One region of the Pseudorhizobium marinum genome, then DNA from elsewhere that is predicted to be linked to it. Evidence: predicted binding sites of a transcription regulator. Region 1 holds the regulator's gene; the other holds the start of a gene.
What was found. Region 1 encodes PhoB, which activates phosphate uptake and scavenging genes when phosphate is short. Its sites were predicted from a motif close to TGTCATNNANCTGTCAT; they were not measured.
Positions count from the first base shown of each region.

Region 2: a site for PhoB is predicted at 3,992-4,008, ahead of ugpB (sn-glycerol-3-phosphate ABC transporter substrate-binding protein UgpB). Genes of this name have one in related genera too.

Region 1 is NZ_JMQK01000018.1:30,240-37,036, reverse strand. Features, by position in the region: gene EO99_RS0118945 (helix-turn-helix domain-containing protein) at 1-215, shown strand, start outside; gene EO99_RS0118940 (transglutaminase-like cysteine peptidase) at 244-855, opposite strand; gene EO99_RS0118935 (hypothetical protein) at 1,118-1,375, shown strand; gene phoB (phosphate regulon transcriptional regulator PhoB) at 1,431-2,117, opposite strand; gene phoU (phosphate signaling complex protein PhoU) at 2,135-2,854, opposite strand; gene pstB (phosphate ABC transporter ATP-binding protein PstB) at 2,898-3,713, opposite strand; gene pstA (phosphate ABC transporter permease PstA) at 3,727-4,962, opposite strand; gene pstC (phosphate ABC transporter permease subunit PstC) at 5,055-6,515, opposite strand; gene EO99_RS0118905 (substrate-binding domain-containing protein) at 6,585-6,797, opposite strand, start outside.
Region 2 is NZ_JMQK01000045.1:597-7,393, reverse strand. Features, by position in the region: gene EO99_RS0124860 (histidine phosphatase family protein) at 1-598, opposite strand, end outside; gene pyrF (orotidine-5'-phosphate decarboxylase) at 1-12, opposite strand, end outside; gene pmtA (phospholipid N-methyltransferase PmtA) at 607-1,200, opposite strand; gene dnaN (DNA polymerase III subunit beta) at 1,321-2,439, opposite strand; gene rsmI (16S rRNA (cytidine(1402)-2'-O)-methyltransferase) at 2,743-3,606, shown strand; gene EO99_RS0124840 (YraN family protein) at 3,596-3,955, shown strand; gene ugpB (sn-glycerol-3-phosphate ABC transporter substrate-binding protein UgpB) at 4,083-5,399, shown strand; gene ugpA (sn-glycerol-3-phosphate ABC transporter permease UgpA) at 5,479-6,363, shown strand; gene ugpE (sn-glycerol-3-phosphate ABC transporter permease UgpE) at 6,373-6,797, shown strand, end outside.

The DNA of each region.
Region 1 (6,797 bases):
GCACCGCGCCGCGCATGCCGCAGGTGAGAGTGATCCGCCGCGCACTCGGCCTGACGCAGGAAGAATTCGCGCTGCGATACGAAATCCCGCTCGGCACGCTGCGCGACTGGGAACAAGGCCGATCCGAGCCGGACCAGCCGGCACGGGCCTATCTGAAAGTGATCGCCAACGATCCGGACGGAACAGCCAATGCACTCCGCAAGGTGCCGGCCTGAGCCGGAAACAGTACCGCGGATGGATGCCCTACCGCACCGACCCTACCAGCATGTCGCCGCGGCTCTCGATGCTCAGCCAGCGGCCGGTATCGCGTGACGACTGGCGCTTGACGTAGACATAGCCGGTCTCGTTCCACCGCCGGACCTTCGGGTCGAGATTGTCCAGGACGAAGTCGCCGTCGGCCGTGCGCACCGTCAGGATCGCATGCCCCTCCCCGTCCGGCTTGCGGACCACCGTGAGGAGAAGATTGGACAGTGAGAAGCCCTTGGCCGCCAGTTCCCTGCGCTTCAGGAGGGCAAAGTCCTCGCAGTCGCCTTCGGTCACCGGATAGGTCCAGACCTCCTCGCGCCCGTAGATCAGCTTGTCGCGCTTGGGCGTGATGCGCGCGTTGACGGAGGTGTTGACGCGCTCGATCGCGGCCCATCGCTCCGGGGTGAGCTTGCGCGGCGGTGCGGACGGCAGGCGCTGGCTGCACTCGGCCCGGTTCAGCTTACAGAACTCGTAGTGCCCGATCGGCTGCGACGTGAGCTTGCCCACCACCATGCTCACGCCGGCACCGGACCCGGACGCCGCCACGCCCGGAAGACACACCACGGCCGCTGCGGCAAGGACCGCCTTCAACACGAGAGAAAGTTTCATCCGCCGTTCCCCTGATTCTTAAAAGAAATCTAAAGGAACGATGACGCTCTCCGCAATTTACGAACTCTTACCTGTTATCTTTCGTGCAGACCGCTATATCCTGGCTGCCAGACGCCGATGGGACGGTGTCGCGCACCGTGCAGATTGCTTAAACATCAACCATGTGATGGGACCGTATCCGACCGCGGCAGGAAATCCGCATGGCTCGGGAAACTTTGGCTTCGCCAGCCGTTTCCACGCCAGAAAACCCATGGAGTGCCCCATGAAGCCGTTTTACCTTCTGACGCTTGCCGCCCTTCTCGCCGGCTGCACGACCGCAAGCCAGCTCGAACCGATCCCCGGGAGCCTGATCTATGGCGGCCAGCCGGAGACGCGGCGCACCAAGGCTCCGATCGGAAGCACCGCCACCCATCGGTTCCGGGATCAGTTCGGCCAGGAATGGCAGGAGCGCTATGTGATCGCGCAGGACCGCTCGCTGCGGCTCGTCGACCGGCAGCGGATCGAATATCCGCTCGACTGACTACCAAGCGGAGGGCGGGACCGGCAAGAAGCCGGCCCCAACGGCCTCAGGGGCCTCAGGGGCCTTCCATGGAGTAGCCGGCACCGCGAACGGTGCGGATGACATCCTGCATGTTGGAGAAGTTCAGCGCCTTGCGCAGGCGCCCGACGTGGACGTCGACCGTGCGTTCGTCGACGTAGATGTCGTGGCCCCAGACGCCGTCGAGCAGCTGCGCGCGGGAATAGACGCGGCCAGGAGACGTCATCAGGAACTCCAGCAGGCGGAACTCGGTCGGCCCCAGGCGCACTTCGCGGCTCTTGCGGTGGACGCGATGGGTCTCCCGGTCGAGCTCGATGTCGCCGCAACGCAGCACGGCCGACAGCACCTCGGGCTTGGAGCGGCGCAGCATCGCCTTCACGCGGGCCATCAGCTCCGGCGTCGAGAAGGGCTTGACCACATAATCGTCGGCGCCGGTGGAGAGGCCGCGGATGCGCTCGCTCTCCTCGCCGCGTGCCGTCAACATCAGGATCGGCAGGCGCTCGGTCTCGCGGCGCATGCGAAGCCGCCGGCACAGCTCGATGCCGGAAACGCCGGGCAGCATCCAATCCAGGATCAGAAGGTCGGGAACACGTTCCTGAAGCCGCATTTCGGCCTCGTCGCCCTTGGTGACCGTCTCCACCTCATAGCCTTCGGCTTCAAGATTGTAGCGAAGAAGCACGCTCAGCGCCTCTTCGTCTTCTACCACCGTAATTCTTGGCTGCATGCGTGTCTCCGTCCGTCCTAATCGTCGCTCAGGATCGTGCTGAGCGTGTTGGACCGATCGTCCTTGGGGCGTTCGCCCTCGGGCTGCTCGCCCGTCGCCATGTAGTAGATGGTCTCGGCGATGTTGGTGGCATGGTCGCCGATCCGCTCGATGTTCTTGGCGCAGAACAGCAGATGCGTGCAGCTGGTGATGTTGCGCGGATCTTCCATCATGTAGGTGAGGAGTTCGCGGAACAGCGAGGTGTAGATCGCGTCGATCTCCTCGTCGCGCTGGCGAATGGCTTCGGCCTTCTCCACCGAACGGGTGACATAGACGTCGAGCACGTCCTTCAGCTGGATCAGCGCCAGTTCCGAAAGATGCTCCAGGCCGCGGGCGAGATTGCGCGGGATGCCGCTCTCCTGAACGGCGATGACGCGCTTGGCGGTGTTCTTGCCGAGATCGCCCACCCGCTCGAGGTCGGCGGCAATGCGCAGCGACCCGATGACTTCGCGCAGGTCGGAGGCCATCGGCTGGCGCTTGGCGATGGTGACGATCGCCTTCTCGCCGATCTCGCGCTCGGCGTTGTCGAGGATGACGTCGTCGGAAATCACCTTCTGGGCGAGAGCCGCGTCCGAGTTCACCAGCGCCCGGACGGCGTCGGCGCACATCTGCTCGGCAAGGCCGCCCATTTCGGAGATGCGGCGCGTCAGAAACTTCAGTTCGTCATCATAGGCGGAGGTAATATGGGTCGATGGCATTATTTGGTCCTCGCTAGCTTCGCGTCAGGCTGCCGAAAGCGGATCAACCGAAGCGGCCCATGATGTAGTCCTGCGTGCGCTGATCGCTGGGGTTGGTGAACATCTTGTCGGTATCGTCCTCTTCCACCAGGTTGCCGAGGTGGAACATCGCCGTGCGCTGCGAAACGCGTGCCGCCTGCTGCATGGAGTGGGTGACGATGACGATCGAATAGTTCGCCCGCAGTTCGTGGATCAGTTCCTCGACTCTGGCGGTAGCGATCGGGTCGAGCGCCGAGCACGGCTCATCCATCAGGATGACTTCCGGGGAAACGGCGACGGCACGCGCGATGCAGAGGCGCTGCTGCTGGCCACCGGAAAGGCCGGTGCCGCTCTCCTGCAGACGATCCTTGACCTCGCTCCAGAGGCCGGCCTTCTGAAGGCTCGCCTCGACGATCTGATCCAGTTCGGCCTTCGAGCGCGCCAGTCCGTGGATGCGCGGTCCGTAGGCAACATTCTCGTAGATCGACTTCGGGAACGGGTTCGGCTTCTGGAACACCATGCCGACGCGGGCGCGCAGTTCCACCACGTCGATATCCGGATCGTAGATGTCCTTGCTGTCGAGGGTCAGCAGGCCGGTGACCTTGGCGCCCTGGATGGTGTCGTTCATCCGGTTCAGGCAGCGCAGGAAGGTGGACTTGCCGCAGCCGGACGGGCCAATCAGCGCCGTTACCGTGTTGTTGCGAACACCGAGATTGACATCGAAGAGTGCACGCTTCTCACCGTAGTAGACCGACACGTCTTTGCCGACCATCTTGTAGTTGACTTCGTTCATCTTTTTTACCAGAGCCTTCTCAGCAGCAGCGTCGGACAACATATTCATATCGTGCTCTCCTTTACCACCGGCGCTCGAAGCGGCGGCGAAGAATTATCGCAATCAGGTTCATGAACAGCAGAAATACCAGAAGCACGATGATGGCGCCGGAGGCGCGTTCGAAGAACGCCGGATCGCCGCGCTGGGTCCAGTTGTAGACCTGGACCGGCAAGGCCGATGCCGGATCGAAGAAGCCCTCGGGCGGACCGGCGGGATATTCGCGCACGAAGGCCACCATGCCGATCAGCAGCAGCGGCGCGGTTTCGCCCAGCGCCTGCGCAAGGCCGATGATGGTCCCGGTCAGGATGCCCGGCATGGCGAGCGGCACGACGTGATGGAAGATCGCCTGCATCTTCGATGCTCCGACCCCAAGGGCCGCATCGCGGATCGACGGCGGCACGGCCTTCAGGGCGGCGCGGGTCGCGATGATGATCGTCGGCAGCGTCATCAACGTCAGCACGAGGCCGCCCACCACGGGAGCAGACTGCGGCAGGCCGACGAAGTTGATGAAGACCGCGAGGCCGAGAATACCGAAGACGATCGACGGCACCGCCGCGAGGTTGGCGATATTCACCTCGATCAGGTCGGTGAGACGGTTCCTCGGCGCAAACTCCTCCAGATAGATGGACGCGGCGACACCGATCGGCAGGGAAAGCACCAGCACGATCAGCATCATGTAGAGCGAACCGAGGATGGCGACGCCGAGGCCGGCGGCTTCCGGTCGCGTGTCGGATGCGTCGGGATTGGTGAAGAAGTCCCAGTTGAAGCGGGTCGTCAGGATGCCCGCTTCCTTCAGCTCGTCGGCCAGCATCAGCTGCTCGGGCGAGACGTTGCGGTCGAGCTCGGCGCTCGCCATCGTGACACGGCCCTTGTAGTAGCCGTCGATACGACCGGAGGCGAGCAGGTTGAACTCCACGGTCTCGCCGATCTGCGAGGGATCGTTGAGCACGTAGCGGCGCAGCATGGCCGGCTCTTCGCCGGAGATCAGGTCGGCGGCGTCATCCGCGTCGATCCCCGTGAGGCCACGCTCCGCCATGGCCGCAGCAAGCGAGTCCTCGATCAGAGGCGCATAGCCGAATGTCGAGACCTTGGAGATCTCCTCGATGTCGCGTGCCCCCGACTTGTCGAGGCGGGCGGGGTCGAGATAGATGTCGAGGGTGATATAGGTCTGGCGGAAGGTCGAAGCGCCGTTCGCGAAGATGGAGACCAGCAGGCCGACCAGCGCCAGGACACCGATGGCGACGGCAATCAGTCCCATCAGCCGGAAGCGACGTTCCGATGCATTGCGGCGGCGGGTCCGCGCCTCGCTGGCAGACGGCGACTTCGCAGGGGTTGCGGCGGTCATATCGGTCATTCGTACTGCTCCCGGTATCTGCGCACGATGTAAAGGGCCAGTACGTTGAGCCCAAGGGTAATCACGAAGAGGGTGAGGCCGAGCGCGAAGGCAACCAGCGTCTCAGGGCTGGCGAATTCGGTATCGCCGGTCAGCTGACTGACGATCTTCACCGTCACGGTCGTCATCGCCTCGAAGGGATTGAGGTCGAGCCTGGCGGCTGCACCGGCACCGAGGACCACGATCATGGTCTCGCCGATGGCGCGGCTTGCGGCCAGCAGGATGGCGCCGACGATGCCCGGCAGCGCGGCCGGCAGGATGACCCTCTTGATGGTCTCCGACTGGGTGGCGCCCAGCGCATAGGAACCGTCGCGCATCGCCTGGGGCACGGCATTGATGATGTCGTCGGACAGCGAGCTGACGAACGGGATGATCATCACGCCCATGACGAGGCCGGCGGTCAGAACCGACGAGGACGAACTCCCCAGCCCGAGCGGCTGCGCGATCCAGTCGCGCAGGAAGGGGCCGAAGGTGATCAGCGCGAAAAGACCGTAGACGATGGTCGGAATGCCGGCGAGCACTTCGATGGCCGGCTTGGCGAAGCTGCGCAGGGTCGAACCCGCGTAATCGGCAAGATAGATCGCGATCATCAGGCCGACCGGGACCGCCACCAGCAGCGCCACCAGCGATACGTAGAGCGTACCCCAAAGCAGCGGCAGGATGCCGAGATCAGAACCGCCGCGGAACTGCGGGTTCCAGACCGTGGAGAAGAAGAATTCGGAGGCCGGATACAGCTTGAAGAAGTTGATGGTTTCGAACACCAGCGAGAAGACGATGCCGACGGTCGTGAGAATGGCGATCGTGGACGAGCCGATCAACAGAGCCTGAACGAAGTTCTCGCTGACGTTGCGGGCGCGCATCCTCGGCTCGATCCGTCTCATCGACCACGCAAGGAGGCCGAGAGCCAGTCCGATGACGGCAACCGTCATCATCAGACGGCCGATATCTGCGCCCTGGCGATAGGCTTTCGCAGCTTCATACACTTCCTGCGGCACATCGCCGGCCAGCGCTACACCAACCTCAGCCATGCGGGCGCGGATCGTGGTGAAGTCGACCTCGCCGCTGTTGAGGGCTTCTTCGCTGAGCTCGGTATTGGCGAGGACGGCATCGAGCCCGCCTGCGATCTGTCGCACGTCCGACATCACGAGGCTCAAGGCCCCGCCCTGCGGGATCACGCTGTCGGGGATCATGTCGCTGACGCGACTTTCGATGATGATCGGCTGCACGAACAGCCAGGCAACCATGAGAAGCAATGCAGGGACGGCAGTGAACAGAGCGACGGTCTGTCCGTAATAGCCCGAAAGAGAGTGAAGCTTCACTCCGCTTTTCGCGGATGCGGCAACGGCTCGACGCCTGCCAAAAAAATAGCCGAGTGCCGCGAGCACCAGGACAACGAGGACAATGCTGCCAACGCTCATCTAGCCCATACCCTTCACAAACGGGAAACTGGCGGCGCAGATGTTGCGCCGCCAGAAGGGATTGCCGAATTAGTTCAGCGAACCCATCGGGGTGCGGTTCTTAACGGCTTCCTGCGTCTTGGCAAGCTCCGGATCGGAAACCAGGCCGTATTCAGCAAGCGGACCGTTCGGGCCGGCGATCTCGTCCGAGACGAAGAACTCTACGTATTCCTGCAGACCCGGGATAACGTCCAGGTGAGCGTTCTTGACGTAGAAGTAGAGCGGGCGCGAAACCGGGTATTC
Region 2 (6,797 bases), on a different contig from region 1:
ACGCGCGTCCATGTCCAAATCCCTTCCACTCTTCCATCGGCATCCAGTCGCATGTCAGGATACGGTCTGCAAGAGAGAAGGCGTACAGGCTGCCGCCGCCGGCCGGCTGGTCCTGGTCGCGTCCGATCGGCAGGCCGGCAAGGTGGCACTTGAGAAGCGTTCCGACGCCGCCATGGCCGACGAAGGCGATCGGCACCGTCGGGTCGTGATCGTGAAGGATGTGCTCGACCGCGCGTACGATCCGGGCCTGCGCATCGACCGCCCGTTCCCAGCCGTTGAAGCTGTCGTCCGGATGCGCAAAGAACCAGTCGGCGGCCTTTTCGAACTCCGGCGGCGGCAGGAAGCCGGTCGCGGATCGATCGTTCTCATGCATGTCGACCACGGTTTCGACCGCGAGACCGGGGATGCGCGCCAGGATTTCGGCGGTCTCGATCGCCTTGCGCTCGGTGCTGGAGATGATCCGCTGCAGCGTTGCCGCCCAGGGCTGCTGCGACGCTTCCAGCGTCCGTCGGCGGCCAGTATCCGACAATCCCCAGTCCGGAACCGGAACACTCGGGTCGATGTGGACCTGCGGGTGGGTGATGTAGAGGCCGAACACGGTAAGGCTTACCCCCGGCTATAGGTCCAGAGCTGCGCCGGCGGAATATTGCGGACCACGAAATCGAGGTGCTTGATCTGGAACCGGTCCGGGCGCGCATCAATCGGCGACACGGCGCCATAGGTGATCTGCACCACCGGACGGCCGGGCGGCATGCGGTCGAGCAGGTCTTCCAGCAAGGCGATGCGCTTCTCCATCGGAAAGCTCAGCATCGGGATGGCGGAGATGACCGCGTCGAACTTGCGGTCCCTCCAGTCGCCGAGCGTCGCGTTGAGATCGAAGGCATCGCCATTGATGAAGTTCACGCCCGGCAGTGTGCGCTTCAGATGCTGGTAGAAGTCAGTGGAAAATTCGATGGAGGCGAGGTTCTCCGGCGCGATGCCGCGCGCCAGGATGGCCTTGGTGATGATGCCGGTGCCCGGCCCCAGCTCCAGGACCGGAAGGCCGGACGAGGGGTTGATGACGCTCGCCATCCGCCGCGCGGTGACGGAGGAGGTGGGAAGGATCGCCCCGACGCTCTTGGGCCCGTCGATCCAGCCTTTGAAGAAGCGGATCTCCTCGTCGAACTTTCGGCCAAGCCGCTCTTTCAGGCGCATTTCCATCTTCCTCTCCCACGGTCTCTGGAGGTTATGGGCAGTCCATGACGCAAAAACAAGGCGAAATGTCGCATCCGGAAAACCGCAATAAAAAAGCGGCAGGAGAACCGGCCGCTTTCTTGTCCGTTACACCCGCATCGGCATCAGCACGTACAGGGCGTCGTCCCCGGCCAGGTCGCGCACCAGCGTCGGTGAGCCGGCATCCGCCAGCATGAAGATCGCGTCGTCACCGGACAGCTGCGCGGTGATGTCCAGCAGGTATTTGGCGTTGAAGCCGATCTCCAGCGGATCATTGTCATAGCCGACCGCGACCTCTTCGGTGGCGCTGCCCGAATCCGGGTTGTTCACGGTCAGCGTCAACTGGCCGTCGGACAGCGCCAGCTTGACGGCGCGTCCCCGTTCCGAGGAAATCGTCGAGACGCGGTCGACGGCACGGGTGAAGCTCTGGCAATCGACGCGCATCTCTTTGTCGTTGCTGGTCGGAATGACGCGCTGGTAGTCGGGAAACGTGCCGTCGATCAGCTTCGACGTCATTACGACCGAGCCGATCGTCAGGCGGATCTTGGCGTCGGATACCTCGATCGTCACGACCGCCTCGGGGTTGTCGACCAGCTTCTGCAGCTCGCCAACGGTCTTGCGCGGAATGATGATGCCGGGCATGCCTTCCGAGCCGGACGGGGCATCGATATCGGCGCGCGCCAGGCGGTGGCCATCGGTGGCGACGGCCCGCAGTTTGAGGTCGCTGCCCACTTCGATCGTGTGGAAGAAGATGCCGTTCAGGTAGTAGCGGGTTTCCTCGGTCGAGATCGCAAACTGCGTGCGGTCGATCAGCATCTTCAGATCGGTCGCCTTCAGCTTGAAGGTATGCGTGAAGCTGCCGGCGGTGAGATCCGGGAAATCCGTCTCCGGCAGGCACTGCAGCGTGAACTTCGAACGGCCCGACTGGACGGTCATGGAGCCGCCATCGGGATTGGTGGCAAGCAGGACTTCCGAGCCGTCGGGAAGCTTGCGCACGATTTCGTAGAGCAGATGGGCCGGCACCGTCGTGGCGCCCGGCTGCTCGACCATGGCGGCGACCGCCTCGGTGATCTCGAGATCCAGATCCGTCGCCTTGAGTTCCAGGTCCGCGCCGGAGGCGCGCATCAGGACGTTCGACAGGATCGGAATGGTGTTTCGCCGCTCCACCACGCGGTGGACGTGGTTCAGCGACTTCAGGAGGTTGGACCGCTCAAGAGTAATACGCATGACGCTAACCGCTTTCGACCGGGGCGCGCTTGGGATGCTGGCGCCCGTATAATTGCCGGCCGGAGGGCCGGAAGATGTGGACGCGCAAAATGGCAGAAGATTTGCCCAGAAAGCAAGAGCCGCGAGGCCGTCTCGTCCCGCAAATTCGGAAGGACAACGGCGATCCACAGGGAAAACACCGGGCGGCTTCCCTTGCTCACGGGCCGTGGCTTGCCCATAAAGGGTCATGACACTTCCATTCTGCCGAGCATGCCCTTGAGCGAAGACCAGAAAACCACGGCGCGCAGTTACCGCATCGCCAACATGGCCATTCCAGCGCGTCCGCTGGAGCCCGGTCTCTATCTCGTCGCGACGCCGATCGGCAACCTCGGCGACATCACCCTGCGGGCGCTTGAGACGCTGGCGGGTGCCGATGTGCTGGCCTGCGAGGATACCCGCGTGACCCGCGTGCTGCTGGACCGCTACGGCATCGTCAACCGTCCCTATGCCTATCACGAACACAATGCCGACGAAGCCGGTCCGAAGCTCCTGGCGGCGCTGGAGGGCGGCCGGTCGGTGGCGCTCGTCTCGGATGCGGGAACGCCGCTCGTCTCCGATCCGGGCTATCGCCTGGGGCAGATGGCGATCGAGGCGGGACATCGCGTCATCCCCATTCCCGGTGCGTCGGCGCCACTGGCCGCACTGGTCGGATCGGGCATGCCGTCGGATGCCTTCCTCTTTGCCGGCTTCCTGCCCGTCAAGGACAAGGGCAAGCGCGACCGGCTGGCGGATCTCGCCAAGATCCCGGCGACGCTGATCATCTTTGAATCTCCCCACCGCATCGGGGCAAGCCTGGCAACGGCCGCGGATGTACTCGGGCCGACCCGCCGGGCCGTCGTCTGCCGCGAGCTGACCAAGACCTTCGAGGAGTTCCGGCGCGGGACGCTCGGTGAACTGGCCGAGCACTACGATGACCGGCCGGTCAAGGGCGAGATCGTGCTCCTGATTGCGCCGCCCGACCTCGACGACGTTCCGGGCGCAATCGAGGTGGATATCCTCTTGAAGGAGCTGGCCAGTTCCATGCCGACCTCCCAGGCCGCGGCCGAGGGCGCGCGGCTGACCGGTCTTTCGAAGAAGGACCTCTACCAGCGCCTCCTGGCGCTGAAAGGGGAGGCGGGTGGTCACTGACCGCAGCCGACGCAGCGCCGAACGGCGCGGTCATGTCGCCGAGTATCTGGCGGCAGTCTTCCTTCTGCTAAAGGGCTACCGGATCCTCGCACTCCGCTACAAGACGAGATCGGGAGAAATCGACCTGATCGCGCGCAAGGGCGATCTCGCCGTCTTCGTCGAGGTGAAAGCCCGTGTCGGCGAAAGGGAGGCGGTCGACGCGGTCAGCGCCACTGCCCAGAAGCGCATTCGCGCCGCCAGCGACATCTGGCTGTCGCGGCGCCCCGATGCCGCCCGCCTTTCCCAGCGTTACGACGTGATCGCCGTCCTGCCCGGTCGCCTGCCGCGGCACTTCAGGGATGCCTTCTGAGCGGATTTCCTGACGTTGTTGCAAAGGCGTGCAACGTGTAATGAAACTGACACAAAACTGTTAAGCCGCTGTCACAACCTGCGCCTATCCCGCTCCTCGAACTTTAACGGGTTGAGAGGACACGATCATGTTCAACAGACTTTCTATGGCCGCACTTGCCGTCGCGCTTTCCGCGACATCGTCGCTTGCCGCGACGGAAGTGACCTGGTGGCACGCAATGGGCGGCGAACTCGGCAAGAAGCTCGAGGAAATCGCCACAAAGTTCAACGAGAGCCAGAGCGATTACAAGGTCGTGCCGGTTTACAAGGGTTCCTACCCGGAAACTCTGACCGCTGCGATCGCTGCGTTCCGCGCCAACCAGCAGCCGGCCATCGTGCAGGTTTTCGAAGTCGGCACCGGCACCATGATGGCGGCCGAGGGTGCTGTCTATCCGGTCTACAAGCTGATGGCCGATGAAGGCGAAGCCTTCGACACCTCATCCTTCCTCTCGCCGGTTGTCGGCTATTACTCCGACACCAGCGGCAATATCCTGTCGCTGCCGTTCAACTCCTCGACGCCAATCATGTACTACAACAAGGATGTCTTCGAGAAGGCTGGCCTCGACCCGGAAGTTGCCCCGAAGACCTGGGCGGAAGTCGAAGAGTTCTCCAAGAAGATCGTCTCCTCCGGCGCTGCCAAGTGCGGCTTCACGTCTGCCTGGATCACCTGGGTTCAGACGGAAAACCTCTCTGCCTTGCACGACAAGCCCTTCGGCACGCTCGAAAACGGCTTTGGCGGCATGGGCTCCGAGTTCGAGTTCAATGGCGATCTGCAGGTCAAGCATTGGGCAAACCTGAAGAAGTGGCAGGATGAAGGCCTCTTCAAGTACGGCGGTCCGGTCGGTGGCGATCAGGCGGCGACCATGTTCTACGCCCAGGAATGCGCGATCACGATGAACTCGTCGGCCGGCCGTGCAGGCGTCATCAACAATGCCAAGGACTTTACCCCGGGCTTTGCTCCGCTTCCCTACTATGAAGACGAGATCGAGCAGCCGAAGAACTCCATCATCGGTGGCGCGACGCTCTGGGTTCTGAACGGCAAAGACAAGGCGACTTACACCGGCGTTGCCAAGTTCTTCTCCTACCTGTCGCAGCCGGAAGTTCAGGCCGATTGGCATCAGTTCACCGGTTATCTGCCGATCACCAACGCGGCCTACGATCTGGGCAAGAGCCAGGGCTATTACACCGAGAACCCGGGCTCCGACATCGCCATCGAGCAGATCACCCGCGGCACGCCTTCGGCAAACTCCAAGGGCCTGCGCTTCGGCAACTTCACCCAGGTTCGCACGATCGTGGATGAAGAGTTCCAGTCGCTGATGGCCGGCAACAAGGACGCCAAGCAGGCACTCGACAGCGCCGTCGAGCGTGGCAACACGCTGCTGCGCGAATTCGAAGCGGCTAACTGATCACTTCTGATCTTGTGCGGAGGGCCGGCTTCGACCGGTCCTCCGTTCGTTTTTTCGGCAAGCTCTGGCGGGGCCCTCCATGGAAACCAAAAAGACCACCTTCGATAACCGGCTCTTGCCCTATCTGCTCCTCGCGCCCCAACTTTTCATCACGCTGGTCTTCTTCATCTGGCCCGCGGCGCAGGCGGTAAAGTCCTCCTTCGAGCGCGAAGATCCCTTCGGTCTCTCCACCGCATTTGTCGGTCTCCTGCATTATCAGCGCCTGCTCTCCGATCCCGAATATCTGGCGGCGCTGTCGCGCACCGGTGTTTTCGCGGTTTCGGTCACGGTCCTCTCCATGGTGCTTGGCCTTGCGTTCGCCGCAGCCGTCGACCGGCTGACGCGCACGGGCAAGGTCTACACGACGCTTCTGGTCTGGCCCTATGCGGTGGCGCCCGTCGTCGCCGGTATCCTCTGGTGGTTCCTGTTCAACAGCACGACCGGTCTGATGCCGTTCGTGCTGGAACAATTCGGCATCGACTGGGATCATGACCTGAACGGAACGCAGGCCATGATCCTGATCATCGTCGCCGCGGCCTGGAAGCAGATCTCCTACAACTTCCTGTTTTTCCTGGCAGGCCTGCAGTCGGTTCCGCAGTCGCTGATGGAGGCTGCCGCCATCGACGGATCCGGGCCGGTCAAGCGCTTCTTCACGATTTCACTGCCGCTGATTTCGCCCACCACCTTCTTCCTGTTCATCATCAACGTGAACTACACGATGTTCGACACCTTCCCGATCATCGATGCGACGACCGTCGGCGGCCCGGCGCAGGCGACGACGACGCTTGTCTACAAGGTTTACCAGGATGGTTATATCGGGCTGAACCTTGGTTCATCGTCCGCCCAGTCGGTGCTCCTGATGATGATCGTCATGGTTCTGACCTATGTGCAGTTCCGCTTCGTCGAACGCCGCGTGCAGTATTGAGGATCGATCATGGTTGAAAATCGCCCGTTCCTGACTTTCCTCACGCATGCCTTCCTGATCGTCGGCTTCCTCATCGTGGCACTGCCTGTCTACGTGGCTGTGATTGCCTCGACGCATGACGTATCGACACTGATGAGCCAGACGGTCCCGCTCTGGCCTAGCTCCCACTTCATCGAGAATTACAGCCGGATCCTGACCGATGCGTCGGCCGCAAACGGCCTGCCGAACTATTCGCACATGGCGCTGAACTCCTTGATCATGGCCGTGGTCATTACCGTCGGCAAGATCGCCATTTCGATCCTGTCGGCCTTTGCGATCGTCTATTTCCGCTTTCCCTTCCGGCAGCTCGCTTTCTGGATCATCTTCGTGACGCTGATGCTGCCGGTAGAGGTGCGCATCATGCCGACCTACAAGATCGTTGCGGATCTTGGCAT